One region of the Clostridium sp. CTA-17 genome, then DNA from elsewhere that is predicted to be linked to it. Evidence: predicted binding sites of a transcription regulator. Region 1 holds the regulator's gene; the other holds the start of a gene.

Region 1 (12,901 bases):
AAAGAAAAAAGATGATAACTGGAAAATAGAGAATATGGTAGCTTCTACTAAGGGGTTTGCTTTAGTAGAGAATAAAGATAGTAAGAGGGAAACAAAAGAGGTTGATAAGTCAGAAAATTCTCTAGAAATGGTAATAAATAAGCAATTAGAAAATAATAAAGATCCTAAAATTATTTTTGAAAGGGATCATGAGGGATTATATGGAGAAGGAAAATATGACATTCCAGAGGAAAATTTAAATGTTAAGTTAACTTTGGACAATAAATTTCAAAAAATAGTTAGAGATGTATTAGCTAAGGATGAGTATAAAACTTTTAAAAATGCAGGAGCAGTACTTATTGATAGTGCTAGTGGTGAAGTTTTAGCTTTAGCTCAAAAGGATGAGTCAGCTCCAAATGTTGTTTTAGGCTCAGGTAGCATTAATGGTTATGAGGCAGGATCAATATTTAAAATATTAACTTTAGAAGCTGCTATGGAAGAAAAGGGAATTAGTCTTTCAGATAAACTAAGATGTGATGGCTTAGTATGTAAAAAGGAAAAAATACATGGAACAATAAGCATTAAAGAAGCTTTTGAGGTTTCATGTAATGATGTTTTTTCTAAATTAGGCGCTCAAATAGGAACAAAGGGATTATTAGACTTTGCAAAGGAACAAGGAGTTTTTTCTTTAGCTTTAGGATTAGATGAAAAAACAGGAATGGAGACTAGGGGGGATGTTCCAGAAAATGTTAGTATAACAAACCTTTCTATAGGTCAATCTATGCAAACTAGTTTAATTCAAATGGCAGGTATAATATCTACTGTTGTTAATGAAGGAGAATACGTAGAGCCTTATATATTAAAAGATTTTGAAAATCAAAAAGGAGAGGTAAAAAAAGAATTTAAGGAGTTAAGAAAAAATGTAATATCTAAAGAAACAGCAGATAACTTGAAAAAGGTAATGAATTCAACGGTTTTAGAAGGAACTGCAAATATAACTAAAATTGAAGGAGTAGAAATAGGAGCTAAGACTGGAACTGCTGAAGCACTAGGTGGAGAATTGCATGGATGGTTTTTAGGGTATTTTAAACATGGAGAAAAATACTATACTTTAGGAGTTATGGTGCCCAATATAAAAAATGTTTATGAAGATAGAAAACCAGGTGGTGGAAATACTGCAGGTCCTATTTTCAGAGATATAGTTTTAGAACTTACAAAAAAATAAATAGATTTAGCAATATTTTAACTATCAACTCATATTATAATAATAAGCATTAATAGGGGGAACAGCATGTTCATGTTACAATACTTATTAGAATTAGTTGGTAGTAAAATATTTTTAACTGGCTATGTAACAGGAAATTCTACTTTTCCAAAGCCTTTAAATGAAAAGGAAGAAAAAATTTATTTAGAAAGATTAAAAGATGGAGATGTTGAGGCCAAAAGGGTACTAGTTGAACGGAATTTAAGACTAGTAGCACATATAGTTAAGAAGTATTCTTCAAATTATCAAAACTCAAAAGAAATGGATGATCTTATATCTATAGGAACAATAGGTTTAATAAAAGCTATAGATTCTTTTGATACTAGCAAGGGAATACGACTTGCAACATATGCGGCTAAGTGTATAGATAATGAAATACTTATGTTCTTTAGGAACAGCAAAAAGACAAAGGGAGAAGTCTTTCTTCAAGATCCTATAGGAGTGGATAAGGAAGGAAATGAAATTTGTCTTATAGATATTTTAAGTAGTGATTCTGATTCGGTTTTAGAGACAGTTGAAAATTCATTACAGGTTAAGGAGCTTTATAAAAAAATTTCAGATGTTTTAAGTACTAGAGAAAAAGAAATAATTCAAATGAGGTATGGCCTTTTGGATGGTGATATAAAAACACAGAGGGAAATAGCAGGAATTCTTGGTATATCAAGATCATATGTATCTAGAATAGAAAAAAAAGCATTGAAAAAATTAAATAAAGAATTCAAATATTAAATGATACTTAATAAATTATATAAAAAAAAATAAGTTTTATAAAATTATGGAATTGATATATCATATGGTTTATAATATTTATTATACGATAAAAAAGGTGAATTATTCTATAAATAATTTGTTCATTTCTTTATGAAGTGAACAAATTATTTATTAAGAATTAAGTTTAGGAGGAGATTTATGCAAAGTTTAGCAGAACTTTTAGAGTTAACAGTTAAAGAAGGAGCATCTGATTTGCATTTAACAGTAGGTATTTCTCCTATAATAAAAGTTAATGGAAAATTAGTAAGGTTAGAACATGAAATATTACGCCCTGAAGATACTGAAGCATATGCTAGAGAGATATTGCAAGATGCATATGAAAAGTATGATGCTATTGGAGAATACGATACATCATATTCAATACATGGTAAAGGTAGATTTAGAGTTAATATATATAAACAAAGAAATAGTACAGCTTTAGCTATAAGAGTTATATCTTTAGATATGCCAACTCTAGATAGCTTAGGATATCCTGATACTTTAAAGGATATATGTAATCTTAAAAGAGGCCTTGTATTAGTTACAGGACCTACTGGAAGTGGTAAAAGTACAACTTTAGCTGCTTTAATAAATGAAATAAATAGTAATAGAGAGTCTCATATAATAACAATAGAAGATCCTATAGAGTTTCTTCATAAACATAATAAATCTATTGTAAACCAGAGAGAAATAGGTAAGGACACTTTAAGTTATGAAAGAGCCTTGAAAGCAGCTCTTAGAGAAGATCCTGATGTTATTTTAATTGGAGAAATGAGAGATTTAGAGACTATTTCAACGGCTATAACGGCAGCGGAGACTGGTCATTTAGTATTTTCAACTCTTCACACTATAGGAGCAGCTAAAACTATAGATAGAATAGTAGATGTTTTTCCACCACATCAACAGGAGCAAATAAAAATACAGTTAGCTTCTGTTTTACAAACAATTATATCACAGCAATTAGTAGAAACAGTTGATGGAGATAGAACTGCTGCATTAGAAATAATGGTTGCTACACCAGCTATAAAAAATTTAATAAGAGAAGGAAAAACTCATCAAATAGAATCATCCATACAAACAGGAAGTAAATATGGAATGAGAACAATGGACATGGAACTTGCTAATCTTTATAGAGAAGGTGTGATAACACAAGAAACTGCAATGAATTCTGCTATAGATAGGGAGATTCTAAGTCGATTATTGATGTATTAAATATAGAGGGAATTTGAATTTTTAAGAGAATATATATATTATCACAATTTTTAGATAGGGAGGTACACATAGAAAAAATGTCTAAAAACATAGTGGGTCTAGATATTGGAAACAGAAATATTTGTGCGGCGATATCAGGTGAAAATGAAAATGGAGAATTCGAAGTATTAGATTTTGTAGTAAAAGATTTGCAAGGTGTATCTAAAGGGAAAATAATAGATGAAGAGTCTGTTGTAAAAACCATTAAAGAATGTCTAAAAGAACTAAAAGAAAAAAGTGGACATAATATTCAAGGTGTTTACTTATCATTGAAAAATAATGATTGTAGAATGGTAGAAAATAAGGGATATTCTTATACAGATAATGATGATTCATTAGTTTTTAAAGAAAATATAGAAGAAGCTTATATAGAAGGAAGAACATTAAAACTTTCAGATGAAGAATGTGTAGCTGATAGTACAATAAATTCATTCTATACTGAGGAATTTGGATTTGTTCAGAATCCTATTGGAATTAAAGCTGAAAGAATAGAAATAGATGAAGATTTAATTGTTGCTCCTAAATCTAAAATTAGTACTTTAAATAAAATTATTTTAGAAGCTGGATATGAGGTTTTAGGAACAGTTTCATTGGGGTTTGGATTTAAAAATATTTTTTTAAGTAAAAAAACAGAAACTTCAAATGTTGTAATTATAGATGTAGGGGCAGAGGAAACACAAATATATAGTTACAAAGGGAATACCCTAAAGGATATAGATTATATACCATTAGGAGGAAGAAATATAAGCAAAGATTTAGCTATATGCTTATCTATATCAGAAGAGGAAGCAGAGAGATTAAAATTGCAATATTCTTCAAAATATTATAGTATTAGAAAGGATTATAATAATATTTCCTTTGAGGAACACATATTAGATACCTATTTAATTCATGATATTATAGATGCAAGATTAAGTGAAATAGTAGAATTAGTTAATAGTAAATTGATGGAAAGGGATATTCTAAATACTACAGATATGATAATATTAACTGGTGATGGTATTAGCTATTATGAACATATTAAGGAAAGAATAGAGTATACAACTGATAAGAATGTAAGAATTTTCACTAAAAAGCAATTTTTATTTGACAATTCTTCAATAATTAATGCAATTAGTATTGTTAAAGAGGTATATGATAGGTTAAAATTAATATGTGATGAAGAGTTACTTTCAGGTAGAAAAGTAACAGTGGATAAAGAAAATAAAAGTGAAAATAAAAGTGTAAAGAAGAGAGGGCTTTCCAAAATAATGGCGTTCTTAGAGGAGCTTTTTTAAAGGAGGAATTAGTTTGTTAGATTTTGATGTAGATATACAATCATTTACTAATATTAAGGTAATTGGATGTGGAGGCGGAGGCGGAAACGCTGTTAATAGAATGATTCAAGAAGGATTAAGAGATGTTGAATTTATTGCTATAAATACAGATAAACAAGCCTTAACATTATCTCATGCCCAAAATAAAATTCAAATAGGTGATAAACTTACAAAAGGACTAGGTGCAGGGGCAAATCCTGAAATAGGAAAAAAAGCTGCTGAGGAAAGTAGAGATGAAATAACAGAGGCTATATCAGGAGCTGATATGGTATTTATAACTGCTGGTATGGGCGGTGGTACTGGTACTGGAGCTGCGCCAGTAGTAGCTGAAATAGCTAAATCAATGGGAATATTAACAGTAGGTATAGTTACTAAGCCATTCCCATTTGAAGGTAGAAGAAGAATGACTCATGCTGAAATGGGTATAGCAAATTTAAAAGAAAAAGTTGATACATTAGTTACAATACCTAATGAAAGACTTTTATCAATGGTAGATAAGAAAACAACTTTATTAGAATCATTTAAGAAAGCTGATGATGTTTTAAGACAAGGTGTACAAGGTATATCAGATCTTATAACTAATCCAGGTTTAATAAACTTAGACTTTGCAGACGTTAGAGCTGTTATGTTAGATAAAGGCTTAGCTCATATGGGTGTTGGATATGGTAAAGGAGAAACAAGAGCACAAGATGCTGCAAGAGAAGCAATATCATCTCCATTATTAGAAACATCAATAGTTGGTGCTACTGGAGTTTTATTAAATGTAACAGGAGATTCTGAGTTAGGATTATTAGAAATAAATGAAGCTGCAGAAATAGTTCAAGAAGCTGCAGATCCAGATGCTAACATAATATTTGGTACTGTTATTGATGAAACATTAAAGGATGAAATAAGAATAACAGTTATAGCTACTGGATTTGAAAAAGAGCGTCAAAGAATGGGAATGGGAGCTCAAGGAGTAACAAGTGGAGCTTCTCAAACTCAAAGAGAAGTTATAGTAGAAAATGTTGAAGAAAAAGTAGCAGAGCAAGAAGTTGCTGCATCTTCACAAACTCAACAAGAAGATAGATATAATGATGATTTAGAAATACCTATGTTTTTAAGAAGAGGTAGAAGATAGTATTTTTAAATACAAAAGCACTTATAGTAATTTATTACTATAAGTGCTTTTATTTTTACTTTAATTAGAAAGATTTTTGTATGTTTATAATAAAATTCATGTAGAAATAAAAAGATTTTCAACTTATTTTCAATATTTTAGCATAGAAGACATAGAATATGAAAAAAAATATTGAATTTTATGATTTGTAGTTTAATAAACTATGAACTTATGTTTAATGAATACATTTTCATTACAAGAATAGACAAATAGAAGATAATTATAATATTAAAAATTTTTTATTTGATAGAAAAATGTAGAAGAATGTAGAAAAAGAAAAATAGAAAATATGCATATGGAATATATAATGACAAAATTTTAGAATAAGAAGTTTTATAATTATAAATAGGGAGTGAGTTGATTTATGACTGTATATATTGACATTGTCATATTAGAAAATTTTTTAATTAATTTTTTTCTACTTTATTTAACTTTACAGACCTTAAAAGAAAGAATAATTTACAAAAGAATAGTGCTAGCAGCTTTCTTAGGAGCAATATATACCTTGTTTGTTTTTGTTCCAGGATTAAATATACTCACATCATTGCCCTTAAAACTACTTTTTTCTTTTGGAATGATTACTATAATATCAGAAAGAAGAGAGTTAAAGACAATAATAAAAAGATATATAACTTTTTTAGTGATAACTTTTGCTTTTTGCGGTACTTGCTTTATGTTTGCTTTGGTTGAAAATCAGTATAATATTTCAGAATCTTTTATAATAAATGATTATTCAACTAAATCTATAATATTCTCACTAATTATAAGTTACATACTTGTTAGTGGAGTTATGAATTATTTTAAAAATAGAGCTATTATAAATAACTTTATATATGATTTAGATGTATGTATTGATTCAGAAGTTGTTAATATTAAAGCTTTTTTAGATACAGGAAATGGACTTGTAGAGCCTGCAACTGCATTGCCTGTAATAATAGCAGAAAGAGAAAAGTTTAGAGGGGTAAACATTAAGGAAAAAGACCAATTTAGGATACCATATAAAGTAGTTGATGGAAATTCAGGATATATGAAAGGGATTAAGATTGACAATATAAAGCTTTGTAATGTTAATGGGGAAACAATGACAAGAGATGCAATCTTATGTTTTTGTGATAATAAATTAAGTAAAGAGGGAGAATATGAAGCTTTATTGTCTAGAGGAATTATATAGGGGTGATTAGGTTATGTTAAATATAAGACTTTTGCTTAATAAGTTATTTACTAAATTAGATATTATGGTAGAACCGATTTATTATGTTGGGGGAAATGATGTCCTTCCAGCACCTCTTAGTAAGGAAGAGGAAGAAGAATTAGTTAACAAATTAGGGGAAAATGATGAAGCTATTAGAAGTATTCTTATTGAAAGAAATTTAAGACTAGTTGTATATATAGCTAGAAAGTTTGAGAATACTGGTGTAGGTGTTGAAGATTTAATTTCTGTAGGAACAATTGGACTTATAAAGGCAGTAAATACATTTAATCCAGAAAAAAAGATAAAGCTTGCAACTTATGCATCAAGATGTATAGAAAATGAAATTCTTATGTACTTAAGGAGAAATAGCAAGGTTAAAGCAGAGATATCATTTTATGAGCCATTAAATATAGATTGGGATGGAAATGAACTTTTACTTTCAGATATACTTGGTACAGATGATGATATTGTTTATAATCTAATAGAGGATGAAGTTGATAAAGAATTATTATTTACTGCAATGAAGAATCTTTCAAATAGAGAAAAAGAAATTGTTGAATTAAGATTTGGACTATGTGGATATAAAGAGAAAACTCAAAAAGAAGTGGCTGATATGCTGGGAATATCACAATCTTATATTTCAAGATTAGAAAAGAAAATTATAAAAAGATTAAAGAAAGAAATTAACAAAATGATTTAAGAGTATAAAATTAACCTCTACAGGTAATAATTAAAATGCGGAAGGGAATTACTTCGAAGGGGTTGATTTCAATTATGATGATAAATAAAGTAGAGATATGTGGAGTCAATACAGCTAAATTACCAGTTTTAAAAGAAAAAGAAATGAAAGAATTATTGCTACAAATGCAAAATGGAGATATAAGTGCTAGAGAGAAATTTATTAAGGGGAATCTGAGATTAGTGCTTAGTGTAATCCAAAGGTTTAATAATAGAGGCGAAAACGTAGATGATTTATTTCAAGTTGGTTGTATAGGACTTATGAAATCTATAGATAACTTTGATTTATCACAAAATGTTAAATTTTCAACTTATGCTGTGCCAATGATAATAGGAGAAATAAGAAGATATTTAAGAGATAATAACACTATAAGAGTAAGTAGATCTTTAAGAGATATAGCTTATAAGGCTTTACTTGTAAGAGATAAGCTAGTAAATGAAAATAATAAGGAACCTACTGTATCTCAAATAGCAAAAGAGCTTAAAATTCCAAGAGAAGATGTTGTTTTTGCTTTAGATGCAATTCAAGATCCAGTTTCTTTATTTGAGCCTATTTATCATGATGGTGGAGATGCAATATATGTAATGGATCAGATAAGTGATTCAAAAAATCAAGATGATAGTTGGCTTGAAAATATAGCAATAAAGGAAGCTATGAAGAAATTAAACGATAGAGAAAAACTTATATTGAATTTAAGATTCTTTAATGGAAGAACTCAAATGGAGGTAGCTGATGAAATTGGTATATCTCAAGCACAAGTTTCAAGGTTGGAAAAAATAGCATTAAAGCATATGAGGAAGTATGTATAGAGCTCTTTTGAGCTCTATTTTTTATGGATAAATTGAAAATCTTATGTTATTTAGTATTTTTTACTTCTTCTAATTAATAAATATAAAAATTAAACATATAAATTAAATATAAGAATTATATGTTTAGGAGGAGTTTAAATATGGAAGAAAATTTATTTTCTTTAAATAATTTAAGGGCTATGGAAGTGATAGATGTAAGTGAAGGTAAAAAGTTAGGCTTAATAGCTGATGTTAAGATAGATTGTGATGATAATAGAATATTATCTATTATAATACCTGGAGAAAAAACATCCTTTTTTAGTAAGTCAGAGGATATAGAGATAGAATGGTCTGATGTATACAAAGTTGGAGTAGATGTTATACTAATAGATTCAAAAGGGAAAAATATACTAGATGTTCAAAAATATATATAGAAATTAAGTAAAAAAGAGGGTATAATATTATTACAACTTAGAGAAAGGCGTGGATTTTAAAATGAGATGTCCTTACTGTTCTTATGAAGAAAGTAAAGTTGTGGATTCTAGATCTGCAGAAGATTATAATGCAATTAGAAGAAGAAGAGAATGTTTAAGATGTTCTAAAAGATACACAACTTATGAAAAGGTAGAAGATATACCAATACTTGTTATAAAAAAGGATTTAAGTAGAGAAAGTTTCAATAAAGAAAAAATCATAAGCGGATTAATTAAAGCATGTCAAAAGAGACCTGTATCTAGGGCTCAAATAGAAGAAATAGCAGCTGATATTGAACGAAACATAAGTAATAAAATGATGGTAGAAATAAAGTCTGATTACATAGGTGAAATGATAATGGAGAGACTTAAGGATATAGACGAAGTTTCATACGTAAGATTTGCTTCTGTATATAGACAATTTAAAGATATTAATACCTTTATGGAAGAAATAAAAAGTTTAATGAAATAATTTTAAGCTATCTTAAAGAGAGTTCTTTAAGATGGCTTTTTTATTTGTTTTAATTTATCTATATACTTAAATAATATTTAACTTGAATTTAATTTAACAAAGAGTTGAAATATGATAATATGGTAAAATAAGTAGATTATAATTTTGTTTTTGAGGTGAAAAGTTATGAAGAGAGAAATAATAGATAATAAAGAATTTATAGTTTTTAATGATGGAAATATAAAAGTTAGATTTTCAACTGCATTAAACAATGTTAATTATAAAAAAGAAGATGAGGATGGAAAGAAAAATTTAGAGGATTTAAAGGAAATATTTTCACTAGATAAGGTGGTTTATGTTAACCAAATACATAGTAGTGATTTTATTGATGCAACTGGAGAAGAATTTAAAGGGGATAGAGACTGTGATGCTATAGTTACTAAGGATAAAAACACACTTATAGGAGTGTTTACAGCAGATTGTGTTCCAGTTATAGCTTATGATAAAGAGAAGGAAGTAATTGCAGCTATTCATAGTGGATGGAAAGGAACATACAATAAAATAGCTAGAAAAACTTGTGAATACATGAAAGAGAAATATGGTTGTGAAAATATTAAAGTAATAATAGGCCCTCACGTGAGACAATGTTGTTATGAAGTAAGTGAAGATTTAGCAGAGAAGTTCAGTGAAGAATTTGGGAAAGATGTATGTAATGGAAGAATGTTAAATCTTGAGAAATGTGTAGAAATTCAGCTTAAGGGTATTGTTAAAAAAGAAAATATAACTTCTACTAGAATTTGTACTTATTGTGAAAAAGAAGTGAAGATGCATAGTTATAGACAGGGTCAAGAAAAGTCAGGAAGATTATTTTCATCAATATTTATTGATTAAGGTGGATTAATAAATGAAAAAAAGGATTATTATTTTCACAACACTAATAATAACATTTTTTCTAGCAATAATGACTTCTATGTACTTAGTAATATCAAATCATAAATATTTAGAGGAATCAAAGAATGTTCTAAATGAATATAATAAGGTCATAGCTTTATTGTTAGAAAACGATAATGGAAATATTAAGAGTGAATTAGAAAGAATAGAATCAAATAATGATATGAAAAATATAAGAATAACATATATCAGTAAGGATGGAAATGTTATTTTTGATACCCATAAAAAATTAATCAATGATAATGAAAGTTATCTTAAGAGACAAGAAATAATAGAAGCAATAGAAAGTGGTTTAGGAAGCAGTGTACGATATAGTAATGATCTTCACCAAAACATGATTTATAGTGCACTTAAACTTAAGGACGGTTCTATTGTTAGAACATCAATAGCTGTTGAAAATGCAAAAATACTAGATAGCATAAATAGTAACTATTTATTGGTAGGGGTTATATTATCCTTAGTAATTGCATTATTATTAACTGTTAAAATAACTAATATAATATTGAATCCATTAAAGGAATTAGAACAATTGACCTCTACTATTGCAAGTGGTAATTTCCATAAGAGAGTAAAAATTAATTCTAAGGATGATGAAATTCAAAGACTAGGAAAAAGCTTTAATTATATGGCAGAGCAATTAGAAATAACCATGGAGAGATTTAAGGATAAACAAAATGGCTTAGAAGCCATATTAAAAAGTATGGGTAGTGGAGTAATAGCTTTTGACAGGGATATGAATGTTTTAATGATAAATCCTTACGCTAAAAAAATATTTGGTATAAGTGGAGAAATTATTGGAAATAAACTTTTGGATTATATAACTGACAAAGAGATAATAAAGGCTTTTTGTGATGGAAAAGATAGGGTGGAAATTGAAGTTAATTATAATGATGATCCAAAGATATTAAAAATAAGAAAAGCAAGTATAATAAATGAACCTGAAATAATAGGTACAGTTGTGGTTATACAAGATATTACAGATATTAAAAAGCTTGAAAACATGAGAAGTCAATTTGTAGCTAATATATCTCATGAACTTAAGACCCCACTTACATCAATTAAAGGTTTTGCAGAAACATTAAGATATGTAGATGATGATGAAACTAGAAATAAATTTTTAAGCATAATAGATGAAGAATCAGATAGATTAGCAAGACTTTTAGAGGATATATTATGTCTTTATGAAATAGAACAAAAAAGAAGTACTGTTTTAGAAGAGTTTAATGTTGATGAACAAATTGATAAAGTTTATATGCTATTAAATGATCAAGCACAGAAAAAAGGTGTGGAAATATTTTTAGATACAAATAGTAATTGTGTTCTAATGGGAGATAAGGATAAGTTTAAACAAATGTTATTGAATCTTATAAGCAATTCTGTTAAATATACTGAAAAAGGTGGAAAGGTAAGAGTTGAAAGTTATAATCGTGACATGAATCTTGTTTTAGTTATTGAGGATAATGGAATTGGAATAAGTGCAGAGGATCTTCCAAGGATATTTGAAAGATTTTATAGAGTGGATAAAGCTAGAAGTAGAGAAAGTGGTGGAACTGGACTAGGTCTTGCCATAGTAAAACATATAGTTAGACTTTTTGATGGTGAGATAAATGTAACTAGTGAACTAGGAGTAGGAACTAAAATAGTAATAACTATACCTATAAATATATAATTCTAGTTAATACTTTATAACACCTTTAAATTTATAACACTTATTATATAATTAGTTATATATTTAAAAATCTTTTTAATATAATAGAATTAATAGAAAGTTATTAAAAGTAATCCTCAAAATTTTTTAGGGGATTACTTTTTAATATTTAAATAACATAGTTTAAAGCTTAATGAAAAAGTTAATAATTAAATTTAGAGTTAAATAAAAAGTTAGTAATTGAAACAAAACACAATATATAGGTATAAAGTTATTTCAGTTGACTACATTATTTAATTAAGGTAATATAACATAGATAGTACTAAAATAGGAGTGAAGCATATGAAAAGTAGAATTGCTGAAGTCTTACCAGGAGGAATTGGTGAGGAATTAGGCTTTGAAAAGGGAGATATACTATTAAGCATAAACGGTACTAAAGTTGAAGATATACTTGATTATAGATTTTTATTAGCAGACGAATACGTTGAGGTAGAAATATTAAAACCAAACAAAGAGGTTTGGGAGTTTGAAATAGAAAAGGAATATGGCGAAGATTTAGGAGTGGAATTTGAAGAGGCCATCCTAGACAAAGCTAAAAGTTGTACAAATAAATGTATATTTTGCTTCATAGATCAATTACCAAAGGGAATGAGAAAAACTTTATATTTTAAGGACGATGATTCAAGACTTTCATTTTTACAAGGTAACTTTGTTACTTTAACAAATATGAAGGATGAAGATATTGATAGAATTATAAAATATAGAATAAGTCCTATAAATGTATCAGTTCATACAACAAATCCAGATTTAAGAAAAAAAATTCTTAATAATAGATTTGCAGGGAATGTATATGAAAGATTACAAAAATTAGCGGCAGCTGGTATAACTGTAAATGCTCAAATAGTTGTTATGCCAGGAATAAACAATGGAGACGAATTAG
Region 2 (12,901 bases), on a different contig from region 1:
GCTTTAATAAAAACCATGGTCATTAAAAATACAAATATAGCCCCTATGATTTCAAAAAAAGTCCAAAAGAAAATTTCTCTGCTTATAAAATCTTTTCTACATTTTACAAATTCATTTTTGTTTAAAACAAATTCCAACATATACGCTTTCTACTCCCCTTAAGCATTTAATCTTCACTTCCCAAAATTTATATAAATAATTTTACCATAGCTTTTTTATATAAACTATTATGAACATATTACAATTGAAATTTCTTAAAATCTTAATTTTAAAATTCTAATTCAATTACTTTTCCTTCTTTTAGACTCTCTTTAACATCTATTATTCTCTGATTTGAAGAACCTCTAAATTTTAATCCATCTTCTTTCTTGTCTATATCAAACCTTCCATCAACTAAAACATCAATGTTTTCTAAATATTCTTTCCACTTATTAAAATCATTAGCATTTTCTAATAGATATTCAAATCTATATCCTGTATAACTCCAAACATTTAATCCTAATTCTCTTGCAGCTTTAGCAATATATATAAATTTATTAGCTTGTTCTACGGGATCTCCACCACTAAATGTTACTCCATCTATAAATGGATTATCTGCTAAGTCTTTTATTAATTCATCTATGTCTCTTTCTTCTCCACCATTAAAATCATGAGTATCAGGATTGAAACATCCTTTACAATTATGTTTACATCCTTGTGAAAAAAAAACTCTTCTTATTCCTGGACCATTTACTAAGCTCTCGTAGGCTATTCCTGATAACCTAATAGTATTGCTCATAGAAAATTACCTCCTATAATTTATATGTTCCTTTTTTTAAAATTATCTGTTTAAAAATGCTAACTATTGTTAATCATTAAAATAAGTATTAATTAGGGGGTACAAAATGACTAATCAAAACTTATTTTTAGAAATAGAAAAGCACTTATTAGAGGATGGTAAACCATCCATATTCTTAAATAAAATTAAAGAGGAAGAATCATTTAAAAATTCTTCTTTTAATATTTTCAACCAACTTAATAAGGAAAATCAAATCCATCAATCCAATCCTTGGACCCATACATTAAATGTAGTAGACCTAGCTTCAAAATACAAAGATTTATCTAATAACCCAAAAGCTTTTATGTGGGCAGCTTTATTCCATGATATTGGAAAAATAAGAACTCTAAACCCAATACATGATAGAGTTGGAGGAGAAATAACAAGAAGATTCCTTAGAGAATATAGTGATGATACTTACTTAAACGAAAAAATTATATCTCTAGTAAAGCATCATTCTGCACCTATATTTATTATTAATAGAGTCTCCTATAGCATAATAGATTTAATAAACACGGCAGATATTCATGATGTTGCCTTATTATCACTATGTAATAGGCTAGGAAATCTGAGTTCTAAAAATAATGACTTAGAGAAAAATCTTTTAGATAGTAATAAATTTCTTAAAATCATGTCTAGTAAAACCTGCTTACCATTAAAAGAAATAATAGTATAAATAAAAGGTTATATTAATAGAATCTTATTTTGAAACTATTAATATAACCTTTTTTTATTTATACTGTAATTAAATTATTATCAGCCTTATCTTCTTCAATATCACTTATAACATTCTTTATCCATTTTCCTGATTTTAACCTTACTACCTCAAAGATTATCTTTAAGAATTCTTCTGTGCAAATTAAGAAATATACTCCATATACAGGTAAAGAAAATACTGTAGCTCCAAGGAAAGCCATTGGTACAGCATAAAGCCATATTGTTCCACATTGTACTAACATAGAGTAAGTAGTATCTCCACCACCTCTAAATACACCAACAATCATAACCATATTAAAAGCTCTTATTGTAAAGAACAATCCTATTATTCTTAAAACTTTAACTGTATCTAAATAAGTTCCTTCACTTACATTAAAAGGCTTTAATGCTAATGGTGCTGTTATCCATATTAAAATTCCTAAAACAAATCCTACTAAAACAGCTATTACAGCTATATCCTTAGCATATTCTCTTGCTATTTCTTCCTCATTAGAGCCAATTTTATTCCCTATCATTATAGAGGAAGCTGTAGCTAAACCTATTAGTAATACCATAAACATATTATTTAATGTGGTAGCAATCTGCATGCTAGCAACAGCATTTGTTCCTATTCTAGCATAGGCTATAGAATATGCAGTCATACCTAAAGACCATACTATTTCATTTACTATAACTGACCAAGATGTTCTAAAGTATATTTTTACAAAATTTAAATCAAAGGAGATAAGCTCATTTAATCTTGATGCCACCTTATTCTTTCTAAAATAAACAAAGGAAACTATAAATATCATCTCTACTAATCTTGCAATAGTGGTTGCTAAAGCTGCGCCATTAACTCCCATAGGCTCAAATCCTAAATTTCCAAATATAAATACCCAGTTTAAAAATGCATTTATCAAGACTCCAACTATACTTGCATACATAGGAACACTAGGTTGCTCTGTACTTCTTAAAGCTGAAGAATAAGCTTGAGTAAAATTAGTAAATATACAACTTACAGAAACAATCTGTAGATATTTAGCTCCTAATTCTATAACATTTAAATCATTAGAAAGAATCTCCATAATTTCATAAGAAAAAAATCCAGAGCCTAAGGCAAAAAGAGTTGAAACTATAAGTCCAATAGATATATCTAGTCCCAAAACTTTTTTAATATTTTTCAAATCTTTTTTGCCCCAAAACTGAGACATGAAAACACTAGCTCCAGCATTTATCCCAAGAATACATAAGGTAAAAATAAATATATATTGGTTAGCTAACCCAACTGAGGCTATTGACTCTTCTCCTAGCTTTCCTACCATTAAATTATCTACTAGATTTAATGACGATGTAATGAAACTCTGAATTGTTATAGGAACAGCCATCATTATCATAGTAGGTAAAAATTCCTTGTTCTTAAAACCTTTCATGAAATTTAATCCCCCTTTTAAAAAAATACAAAAAAATAAAAGCAAATGGGTAGTCTTTAGCCGCCCATCTGCTTTTAAATCCTATTAATTGTCTAATAAATCTACCTCTTAGTCAATATAATCTTTCTCTTATTTACACTTCTTTAAAATATTTAGGTTCAAAATTTTTAAATTTATCAGATTTTTACTAGAATTTCACTAAGATTTTATTGTATAATATACATCTCACTAAAGTTTTTAGTGAAAGTACACCAAATTACTAACAATAATACGTTCAAAAATTTATCCACAGAATAATTTTTTGAAAAATATCCACAGTCGTTGAATTAAAAAATAATCCACAGGTAAATTAAGTTCTATTTGCCTGTGGATTATTTTAAATTTATATAATTATAGATAATTTTAATTTTTCCTTTAACTCTTCTGAACAGAAGGAAGCTTCCACACTATTTAAATAAATCTTTTTATAATCTTCAAAATCTATATTAAATGTCTTATGTACATTTTCAAATTCTTCAGTAAGATTTATATTAGAAACTGTTCTGTTATCTGTACTTAAATTAACTCTTATATTATCTTTATGATATTTATAAATAGGATGCTCCTCATATTTATTCACACCCTTTGTGTCTATATTGCTCTTAGGGCACATTTCTAATGTTACGCCTTTTTCTTTTACTAAATTATAAGCCTCTTCATCATTAAATATAAATAAGCCATGACCTATTCTCTCTGCACCTAGAAGCTCTATGGCATCTCTAACATTTTTACCATACCCAGTTTCACCAGCGTGTATTGTAACTCTAAAACCTGATTCTCTTGCTAACTTCATTGCTTCTTCATAAGGCTTAACAAAACCTTCTAATTCACCACCAGCTAAGTCTATGGCAACAACACCTTTTCCTATGAAGTTTTTCCCCTCTTCAATTACCTCATATACACTATCTACGGAATGATGTCTTAAACAAGATAATATTACATTACCTTTTATGTCATAAAGCTCTTCAGCTTTTCTTATTCCCTTTATTACACTCCCTATTACTTCTTTTTGAGTCATCCCTTTTTCTAAATGCAATATTGGAGCAAATCTTATTTCTATGTATTTTACATTTTCCTTACTTGCATCTTCCATAAGCTCAAAAGTAACTCTTTCTAAGTTCTCAGCTCTTTGTAATAGTCTTACTGGAAGAGCAAATCTATTTAAATAATCTTCTAGTGAATTACAGTCTTCTGAAATAACTAATAATTCTTTTACCTTATCATATTCATAGCTATCTAGCTTAACTCCCTCTTTTTTAGCTAACTCAATAGCAGTCTCTACTCTTAAGGATCCGTCTAAATGGCAATGTAATTCTATCTTTGGTAAATTCAATAAATTCATTTATATTTCCTCCCTTAATTAACTATTTATCTTATGAATAAAATTAAAATTTCTAATATTAAATAAAGAACTTATATCCTAAAAAAGGTTAAAAAAAATTCTTGATTACGAAGAAAGCAAAGAGGCTTTCTTCGTAATCAAGAATTCTCGGTTCTTGGTAGAAACCTCTAATCCATATCATTAGAGTTATACGAAGTAAACTTTATTTTTTATTTATTTTACCATATAAATCTTTATAGTCAATAATAATTTATTGAAGAAATTTCAAATCATTTCTAAATATAAAAATCTATGCACATGTACTAAAAATTCACCTAATTAAGATAATTTCTAAAATACATGTCATAGATTTTTCTATAAACTTTGTTTAAATAATTTACTTAAAAATATTAAACACAATGATAAGCTTTTTTATTACCTTCTAAATGAGAACGTCTATCTTCTCTCTCTTCATATTTTCCTGGACCAAATCTTTCATCAAGACTTAGATATCCAGTAACCCTTGATATTCCTTGAATATCTTGGCTTCCACACTTAGTACACTTGCACTCATTGTTATGAAGATATGTTCCACAATTTTTACAATATCTTATATGAAAGTTAATTCCCATATAACTTATATTAGTTTCTTTGTAAGCATAGTTAACTATTTTCATTATAGTTTCTGCATTTGGACAATCATCAACTTCTATATAACTGATATGTCCACCATTACATAATTTATGATATGGCGCTTCAATATCAATCTTATTTTTTATTGATATTGGACAATAAACAGGAACATGATAACTATTTGTATAGTAATCTTTATCTGTTACTCCTTTAATTATTCCAAAAGCTTTTTGATCTTGTTTTATAAATTTACCTGATAATCCTTCTGCTGGAGTAGCATAACAGCTCCAGTTTAATTTAGTTTCCTCAGTTAATCTATCACAATATTCTCTTATTCTTTCAACTATTTTTATTCCTAACTCTCTTGAAGCCTCATCTTCACCATGATGTTTTCCAGTTAAGGCTATTAAAGTTTCTGCAACTCCTATAAATCCAATTCCCCAAGTACCTTGTTTTAAAATTGGTTCTATTGAATCATCCGGTCCTAAGTTCTCAGCACCTTTCATTAATCCTTGACCTGCCACAAAAGGTAAATCCTTAACTCTTAAGTTTTTAAGAACTCCATATCTATGCATTAAAGATTCTTTAGATATTCTTAATCTGTCATCTAATAATTCAAAGAATTTATTGATATCTTTTTTAGCTAATATTCCAAGTCTAGGAAGGTTTATAGTTGTAGGAGCTATATTTCCTCTTCCTTTACATCCTGGCTCACCATTAACATTTTTCATAAGATAAGTTCTACATCCCATAGTTGCTGGCATATATCCTTTATCATAGTATTCCTTATTAAAGTCCGCATCGATATTCATGAAAGTTGGATTCATTCTCTTAGCTGCTACTCTACATGCTAACTCATATAAATAGAAATATGGATCCTCTGTTTCTCTATTTACACCTTCTTTTACTCTAAAGATTATGTTAGGGAATATTGGTTGTTCTCCTCTTCCTAATCCCTTTTCATATTCTAATAAGAATATTTCACAAACTAAAGCAGCATCTTCATTATATGGAATTCCTAAATTTAATGAACTAAATGGAACTTGAGATCCAGCTCTTGAATGCATAGTGTTTAGATTATAAACAACTCCTTGCATTGCTTGATGTACTCTTTCTCTTAATTTCTTCTCTACTAGTTCATCTAACTTAGATCCTTCTAAGCCTAATCCTATGTATTCTTCTCTTATTTCTTGTCTTGTAGGTTCTACAAACACACTCATATCATTATCGAAGTCTGGATGTGATTGTCCTCCAAACATGTCATTTTGAGTTGATTGTAATAAAATACATGATAATTCAGCTGCTGTCTCTATTCTTCTTGGTGCATTAATAGTTCCGTATCCAGTGTTAAACCCACTTTGTAATAACTCACCAGTTGGTATGTGTAAGCAGTTTGTAGTTAAGTTATAACTATCTAAGTCATGATAATACACATCTCCATTTTCATGAGCTTTTGCTAATTCTTTAGGCATTGTAGCTAAGTTATACCATTTGTTAGATTCTGAAGCTATTCTTAAAAGCTTTGATGAGAAGTTATTTCCTACATTAGCATTATCCCTATCAGTCTCTACTCCGATCTTACTTATAGCTTTCATTAAGTCTGATTTTATTTCTCTAACTTTAGTTCTTTCAGTTCTATATGCCTTATATGCTGTTGCTACTTGATTAAAACCATTATCCATTAAAGCCTTTTCTACTAAAACTTGGATCTCTTCAACAGTGACATCTGTCTTACCTGACATTTCTATATAATTAATTACCTTTTGTATAGTATCTAAAACTTGGCTTTCCCTTATTGCAATACCAACTTCATTGGCTGCTCTCTTTATTGCATTTGCTATTTTATCCGCATTAAACCTAGATTCTCTACCGTCCCTTTTCACAACATGTAGCATTTTCAATTCCTCCACTCCACTATATCTTGTACTCGAATCATTATACTCTACTATTACTAGTTATGCTAATTTTAAAAAATCCTTATACTAAAAAAAATACTTATTATCTCCCTCTTTCCTTCTTTTTTTTAGCCTATATTCAATTTTTCTTTAGTTGACATTACTAAAAACTTATTCATGTCTTCTCCATAAGATGAATAATATTCCATAAAATGTAACATAATAACTATATGAAAAGTAATCCATAGGAGGAGTTTAAATGAAGAAAATAGCATTAATTGCTTTTCAATTAATATTAAGTTTATTAGTTGGATTAATATTTGGAAATTTAATTATGCCTTTAAAAACATCAGAAAAAATAGATACATTAAAAGAACTAAAATCTATTGATTTAACAATGAATGAAGAAAATCCATATGACTTTGATATGGAGGAGTTATCTTTAGAAACCCTTAGCCCATATACAGGAAAGATCTTAGAATCAAATTCAATAAATAATATTCCTTTTATGTGTATAATTGAAAATTCTAGAGCAGCTCGTCCTCAAAGCGGACTTTCTGAGGCAGATATAGTTTATGAAACCATGGCCGAGGCAGGAATTCCTAGATTCTTAGCTGTATTTTATGAAAATTCTCCTGATGTTATTGGACCAGTAAGAAGCGTACGCCCCTACTTTTTAGATATTTCTAAAGAACACGACTTACCCTTTGCACATTGTGGTGGAAGTGCAGAAGCACTAGCTACAATTTCTAGTGACAAATCATTAAATAGTATAAATGAAATAAAAGATGGAAGTGCTTTTTGGAGAGATAATACAAGAAAAGCTCCTCATAACCTTTATACTTCAGCTAATAATATAAGAAAATTCATTTCTGATAATGGATATGAGTATTCTAAAAATAATGCATTAAGCTTTAAAGATAACTCTCTATTAAATTCTTCTAACTATATATCTGAAATAAAACTTAATCTAAGTGATTATTATAAAACCTCATATAAGTATGTAGATGGCTTTTATGAAAAGTATATGGATGGAGAGCTTGCCATAGATAAAAATACCAATTCTCCTCTTAAATTTAAAAATGTAGTTGTGCAAATAACTGATATGTCACTTCAATCTGATAATACTCATTTAGATATTGATTTAATAGGTACTGGAGAGGGTTATATTTTATCTAATGGAAGAATGGAAAAAATTCATTGGGAAAAAGAAGACACTAATAGTAAAACCATATTAAAAACTGAAGATGGTAATCCAATTTACTTATCTAGAGGTAACACAATTTGGAATATAGTAGATAAAAATTCTTCTTTATTCTTCAATTAAATTCTTAATTAAGTTCATAAGTAAACCGTTTTCTAAGAGAACAATCTGTTTTAATATATTATTAACAGATTGTTCTCTCTTTATACCATTATCAATATTGATAATGATATCAGTATTGATATATAATTCAGTTAAAGCTAAACTTAATTCAAATTAATTTCTATAAATGTTGATTTATTCGGTTTGCTATTAAATTCACTAAATGAAATATAAATATTTTTAATAATTTATATTTTATTTAGTAAGTATAAAATGATTGGGGGCATATAAAATGCAGAAAATTGCTATAATAACAGACAGCTCTTGTGATTTAACTATAGATGAAATAAAAGAATATAATTTAAATATATTACCTTTAAAGATAATATATAAAGACAGAGAATATAATGATATTTTTGATATAAAACCAATTGATGTTTACGAAAACCTACACAATGAAGTACCAACAACTTCACTATGTAGTCCTGACTATATAAATTCAGTATTAGATAAATTAGAAGCTGAAGGATACACCCATTTAATAGGTATATTTATATCTAGCTCATTATCAGGTACATTTAATGCTGCTAGATTAGTTATTGAGGAACGTAATTCATTTAAATATTACTTATTTGATAGTAAAATAATAGGTTATCCTTTAGGATCTATAGTATTAAAAGCATCTGAACTTGTTAAGGAAGGAAAAAGTTTTGAAGAAATAATTGAATCTCTTCCAAGCATAAGAGAAGCTACAACTGGGTATTATACTCTTAATACCTTAGAATATTTAAGACGTGGTGGAAGAATAGGTAAAGTTGCCGGAACAGTTGGAGATTTACTTCATCTTAAACCAATAATATCAGTTGATGAACATGGTGCTTATACAACAGTTTCTAAAGCAAGAGGAAGAAAACAATCTTTGAAAAAGCTTGCTAGCATAATTTTAGAGCACCTTGATGAATGTAAATGCAATGTAGCTATTCTTAATGGTATGGCAGAAGAGGAAGCTAATCAAGTTCTTGATTCAATCAAATCTCATCCTAACTTATTAAAATCTCAAGTAAGAGATATAGGTGCTGCTATGGGGGTTCATGCAGGCCCTGGTATGGTAGGGGTTTCAATTCAAAAGGAAAGTTAGTTATGTATAATGATGAATTTATAAAAGCTGAAGAAAAACGCCTTTATGATGAATATAAGAAACAGGTAGCTAACCTAAAAAAAGTACAGAAAGAAAAGGATGCTGTAGGACAAGTCTTTACTAAAGGGCTTCTTCCTATATATGCATTATATATTCTTAGTATTCAACCTACTAACGGAAATGACTTAGCTCAAAAGATTGGTGAACAAACTAATGGTCTTTGGTTTCCTAGTACCGGTGGTATATATCCTTTATTAAAAAAATTAGAAAAGCAAGGATTTGTGACTGGTTCTTGGGATGATCCTAAAAGAAAAATCCAAAAAGTATATTCTTTAACGCCAGAAGGATTTAAAGAATTTGAAGAGAAAAAACATTTATTAAAGCCTAAAATAAAAGAAGCTTTGGAAGTTTTTAAAATAATATATTCACATCTTTACAACTAAAGAAGATTCTAAAAGATTATATAATCTTTTAGAATCTTTTAATTTTAATTATTATTCAACTGAAATAGCTGCTACTGGACAACTACCTTCTGCTTCTTTTGCTGCTTCTTTACTATTTTCAGGAACTTCCTCAACAATTGCATGAGCTTTTCCATCATCGTCCATATCAAAAACTTCTGGTGCTATTGTTGGACATAATCCACATCCAATACATGTATCTTTATCTACATTGGCTTTCATAATTATTGCCTCCTTAAAATTTTATCTTAACAATATTATCATGCCCTAAATTTTAATTTATATTACTTTATAATAAACTTAATTTAAAAAATAAAAAGAATGGATCAAAATAATATAATTATTTTGATCCATTCTTTTATTTATACTAATATAATCCTTCAAAAATTAATGAATATAATGGATTTTCAGCCACATATTCTTCAGCTTTTCCATTTTCTAAGGCTTCAGTTAAATCTAAGTTTATTGGTAGTTCTCCTATTAAAGGAAGTCCTAAATATTCAGCATGCTCTTCTGAAGATTTCTTGCTAAATACTCTCATCTTTTTACCACACTCACACTCTATGTAAGCCATGTTTTCAACTACTCCTCTTACCTCAACATTCATCTTATGAGCCATAGTAACTAGTTTTTTAACTATCATTGATACCATGTCTTGAGGTGTTGAAACTATTACTAATTCCTTTATAGGGAATGTTTGCATTACTGTTAATGTTATGTCACTTGTTCCTGGTGGCATATCTATTAATAAGTAGTCTAATTCTTCCCAATCAGTATCTTTAAACATTTGGTTTAATACTCCTGTAACCATTGGTCCTCTCCAAATTACAGGATCATCTTCAACTTCCATAAGTAAGTTCATTGATATAACTTTTATTCCTAGCTCAGTTTTTACTGGAACAAATTTAACTTGCTTACCTTCACTATCCATGGCAACTATATCTGCTCTTTTTTCATTTATCCCAAAGAATCTTGGCATTGATGGTCCTGTTATATCAGCATCTAATACTCCAACTTTATATCCTTTTTTAGCTAGTTGAGTAGCTAATATTCCAGTAACAGTTGATTTACCAACTCCACCTTTACCACTTATAACACCTATAACATTTTTAATATTTCCGTAGTTAGTTCCTAATTTTGCTGGTGCTGATGAACTACATCCTCCATCTTTACTAGCTGAACTACATTTGTCTTTATTTGCACAACTTGCACAACTTCCCATAAGAAAAATCCTCCATTCTGTTATCTATCCCATTCCTTTTGAACATCTTTCCAACTATCATAAACATTGATGTCCCAAGAGTTCTTATAAACTCCATCTACATAGAATTTTTTCTCTGAATGAGTTAATCTGTTTTCAATGGTTATTACAGTTCTAAACATAGTAGATGTATAACCATAATTTCTTACAGTAACTATTATATCAAAGTCATCTCTATTATGGTTCATTATTGAAGCATTTGGAACTACTTTTTTTACATCTTTTTCAAAATCTTCAATATCTGATGATAACATATATTTTGTACAATCTCTATCTCCAAGTATATCAATACCAACTTTGGCATTATCTTTGTTTAGTTCATCTTTTTCTTTTTTCATTACTTCAAGTATTGAGTTATAGTATATTTCATCAAAAGCTCTAGGTTTTCTTATCGCCTGCATATTTTGCATTAAATAGTTATCTAATCTCTTAGATATTCTATAAAAGTGATCTCCATCGTAGAAATTACCTTCTCCATTATTTTTTACACCTGTTACATAATAGAATTTCTTTTCTTCATCACCAACATGTATTTCAAAAATATAATCTGGAGGTAAATCTGTCTTTTTGCTAACAACCTCAGCCTTAGATAACATACTGTATATATTGTCTATTACTGACTTTTCTTTTACTAAAAACCTAAAACCAGAATCTCTTGTACTTTGAATAACTATTTTATCAACTTTATTTTCTTTTATATATTCAAAGTCATTATTATTACTCCCAACAAATTTTGAGCTTATATCTTTAGCTGAACATCCAACAATGCCTAATCCTAAAACTAAGCAAAGTATTACTAGAATTAATTTCTTATTTTTCACTTGTTTCTTTTCTCCCTTTTAATTTATTTATATTATATAGTAATATACCCCCTATTAATATAAATATTGATATAAATTGAGATGTTGATAATGATCCTACGCTACCTCTAGGATCATTTCTTAAAAATTCTACAAAGAATCTACCTATACTGTATATTATCATATACATGCTCATAGTTTTTCCTTTTTCTTTGTTTTTATTTCCATACCATAGTAAAAATAAACCTAAGGCAAAATCAAAAATTGACGAAAAGATTTGTGTTGGATATAATGGTATCCCTGCTGGAGCTAATGAATCAGCTGGAAATATAATTCCTATAGAACTTGTAGTTTCAGCCCCATAACAACATCCTGCAAGTAAACATCCTATTCTTCCAAATCCTTGAGCTAAGGCTAAACCTGGCACTACTAAATCTGCAAGCTCTAATACATTCCACTTATTCTTTAAAGAGCATAGAGCGATTCCTAAGGCTCCTCCTATTATGGCTCCATAAATTACAAATCCATTTCCAAAATCTCTAAATATTAAACTTGGATCTTGAATAACTGTTTTCCACTCAGTTATTATGTAGAGTATTTTTCCTCCTAAAATCCCTGAAATAACAGTTAAGATTGTAACATTAAATAGCTTATCTTCGTTATAGCCTCTTTGAGTTCCTCGCTTTAAGAATAATAATGTTGCACAGATTATACCTAATCCTATCATAAATCCATAGCTATAAATCTTAAGTCCAAAGATTTCCCCTAAAACAATCCTCATAAACTCCTCCAATATTTATTTGTAAATTTAAAAGAGAAGCATATTATTATGCTTCTCTTTTAAATTTAATTATAATACTTCTACTAAAGCAAATCAAATTTTCTACTCCCTATGCTCTATACTATCAATTATAGCTTTATATATAATTGAATAATCTTCTTTTTGCTTACTTTCACTTGCACTAAACAATACTTTTATGACCTTATTTTCTCCTAACTTTTTATAATAAATAGTATTAAAATAGGTTATTCCCTTATCATTTTTTTCTTTGAAAACTACTTTCTTTACTAATTCATCATTCAGGCTTTCATCAGATACTAAAT

The links. Region 1 encodes NrdR, which represses ribonucleotide reductase genes. Its sites were predicted from a motif close to CACNANATNTNGTG; they were not measured.
Region 2: a site for NrdR is predicted at 6,849-6,862, ahead of ACYUCG_RS11545 (anaerobic ribonucleoside triphosphate reductase). Genes of this name have one in related genera too.

What each region holds. Positions count from the first base shown of each region.
Region 1 covers NZ_BAAABF010000003.1:135,496-148,396, reverse strand. The annotation lists gene ACYUCG_RS07210 (penicillin-binding transpeptidase domain-containing protein) at 1-1,204, shown strand, start outside; gene sigK (RNA polymerase sporulation sigma factor SigK) at 1,271-1,972, shown strand; gene ACYUCG_RS07200 (type IV pilus twitching motility protein PilT) at 2,153-3,205, shown strand; gene ACYUCG_RS07195 (cell division FtsA domain-containing protein) at 3,283-4,521, shown strand; gene ftsZ (cell division protein FtsZ) at 4,535-5,680, shown strand; gene spoIIGA (sigma-E processing peptidase SpoIIGA) at 6,084-6,890, shown strand; gene sigE (RNA polymerase sporulation sigma factor SigE) at 6,904-7,611, shown strand; gene sigG (RNA polymerase sporulation sigma factor SigG) at 7,686-8,459, shown strand; gene ACYUCG_RS07170 (YlmC/YmxH family sporulation protein) at 8,600-8,872, shown strand; gene nrdR (transcriptional regulator NrdR) at 8,934-9,383, shown strand; gene ACYUCG_RS07160 (purine nucleoside phosphorylase YfiH/LACC1 family protein) at 9,549-10,253, shown strand; gene pnpS (two-component system histidine kinase PnpS) at 10,267-11,982, shown strand; gene ACYUCG_RS07150 (DUF512 domain-containing protein) at 12,304-12,901, shown strand, end outside.
Region 2 covers NZ_BAAABF010000007.1:54,583-67,483, forward strand. The annotation lists gene ACYUCG_RS11520 (YcxB family protein) at 1-140, opposite strand, end outside; gene nrdG (anaerobic ribonucleoside-triphosphate reductase activating protein) at 269-778, opposite strand; gene ACYUCG_RS11530 (HD domain-containing protein) at 885-1,493, shown strand; gene ACYUCG_RS11535 (MATE family efflux transporter) at 1,552-2,943, opposite strand; gene add (adenosine deaminase) at 3,326-4,324, opposite strand; purine riboswitch at 4,439-4,538, opposite strand; gene ACYUCG_RS11545 (anaerobic ribonucleoside triphosphate reductase) at 4,714-6,831, opposite strand; gene ACYUCG_RS11550 (DUF3048 domain-containing protein) at 7,091-8,158, shown strand; gene ACYUCG_RS11555 (DegV family protein) at 8,430-9,275, shown strand; gene ACYUCG_RS11560 (PadR family transcriptional regulator) at 9,278-9,718, shown strand; gene ACYUCG_RS11565 (ferredoxin) at 9,770-9,958, opposite strand; gene ACYUCG_RS11570 (Mrp/NBP35 family ATP-binding protein) at 10,104-10,958, opposite strand; gene ACYUCG_RS11575 (hypothetical protein) at 10,979-11,818, opposite strand; gene ACYUCG_RS11580 (prolipoprotein diacylglyceryl transferase) at 11,808-12,578, opposite strand; gene ACYUCG_RS11585 (hypothetical protein) at 12,681-12,901, opposite strand, start outside.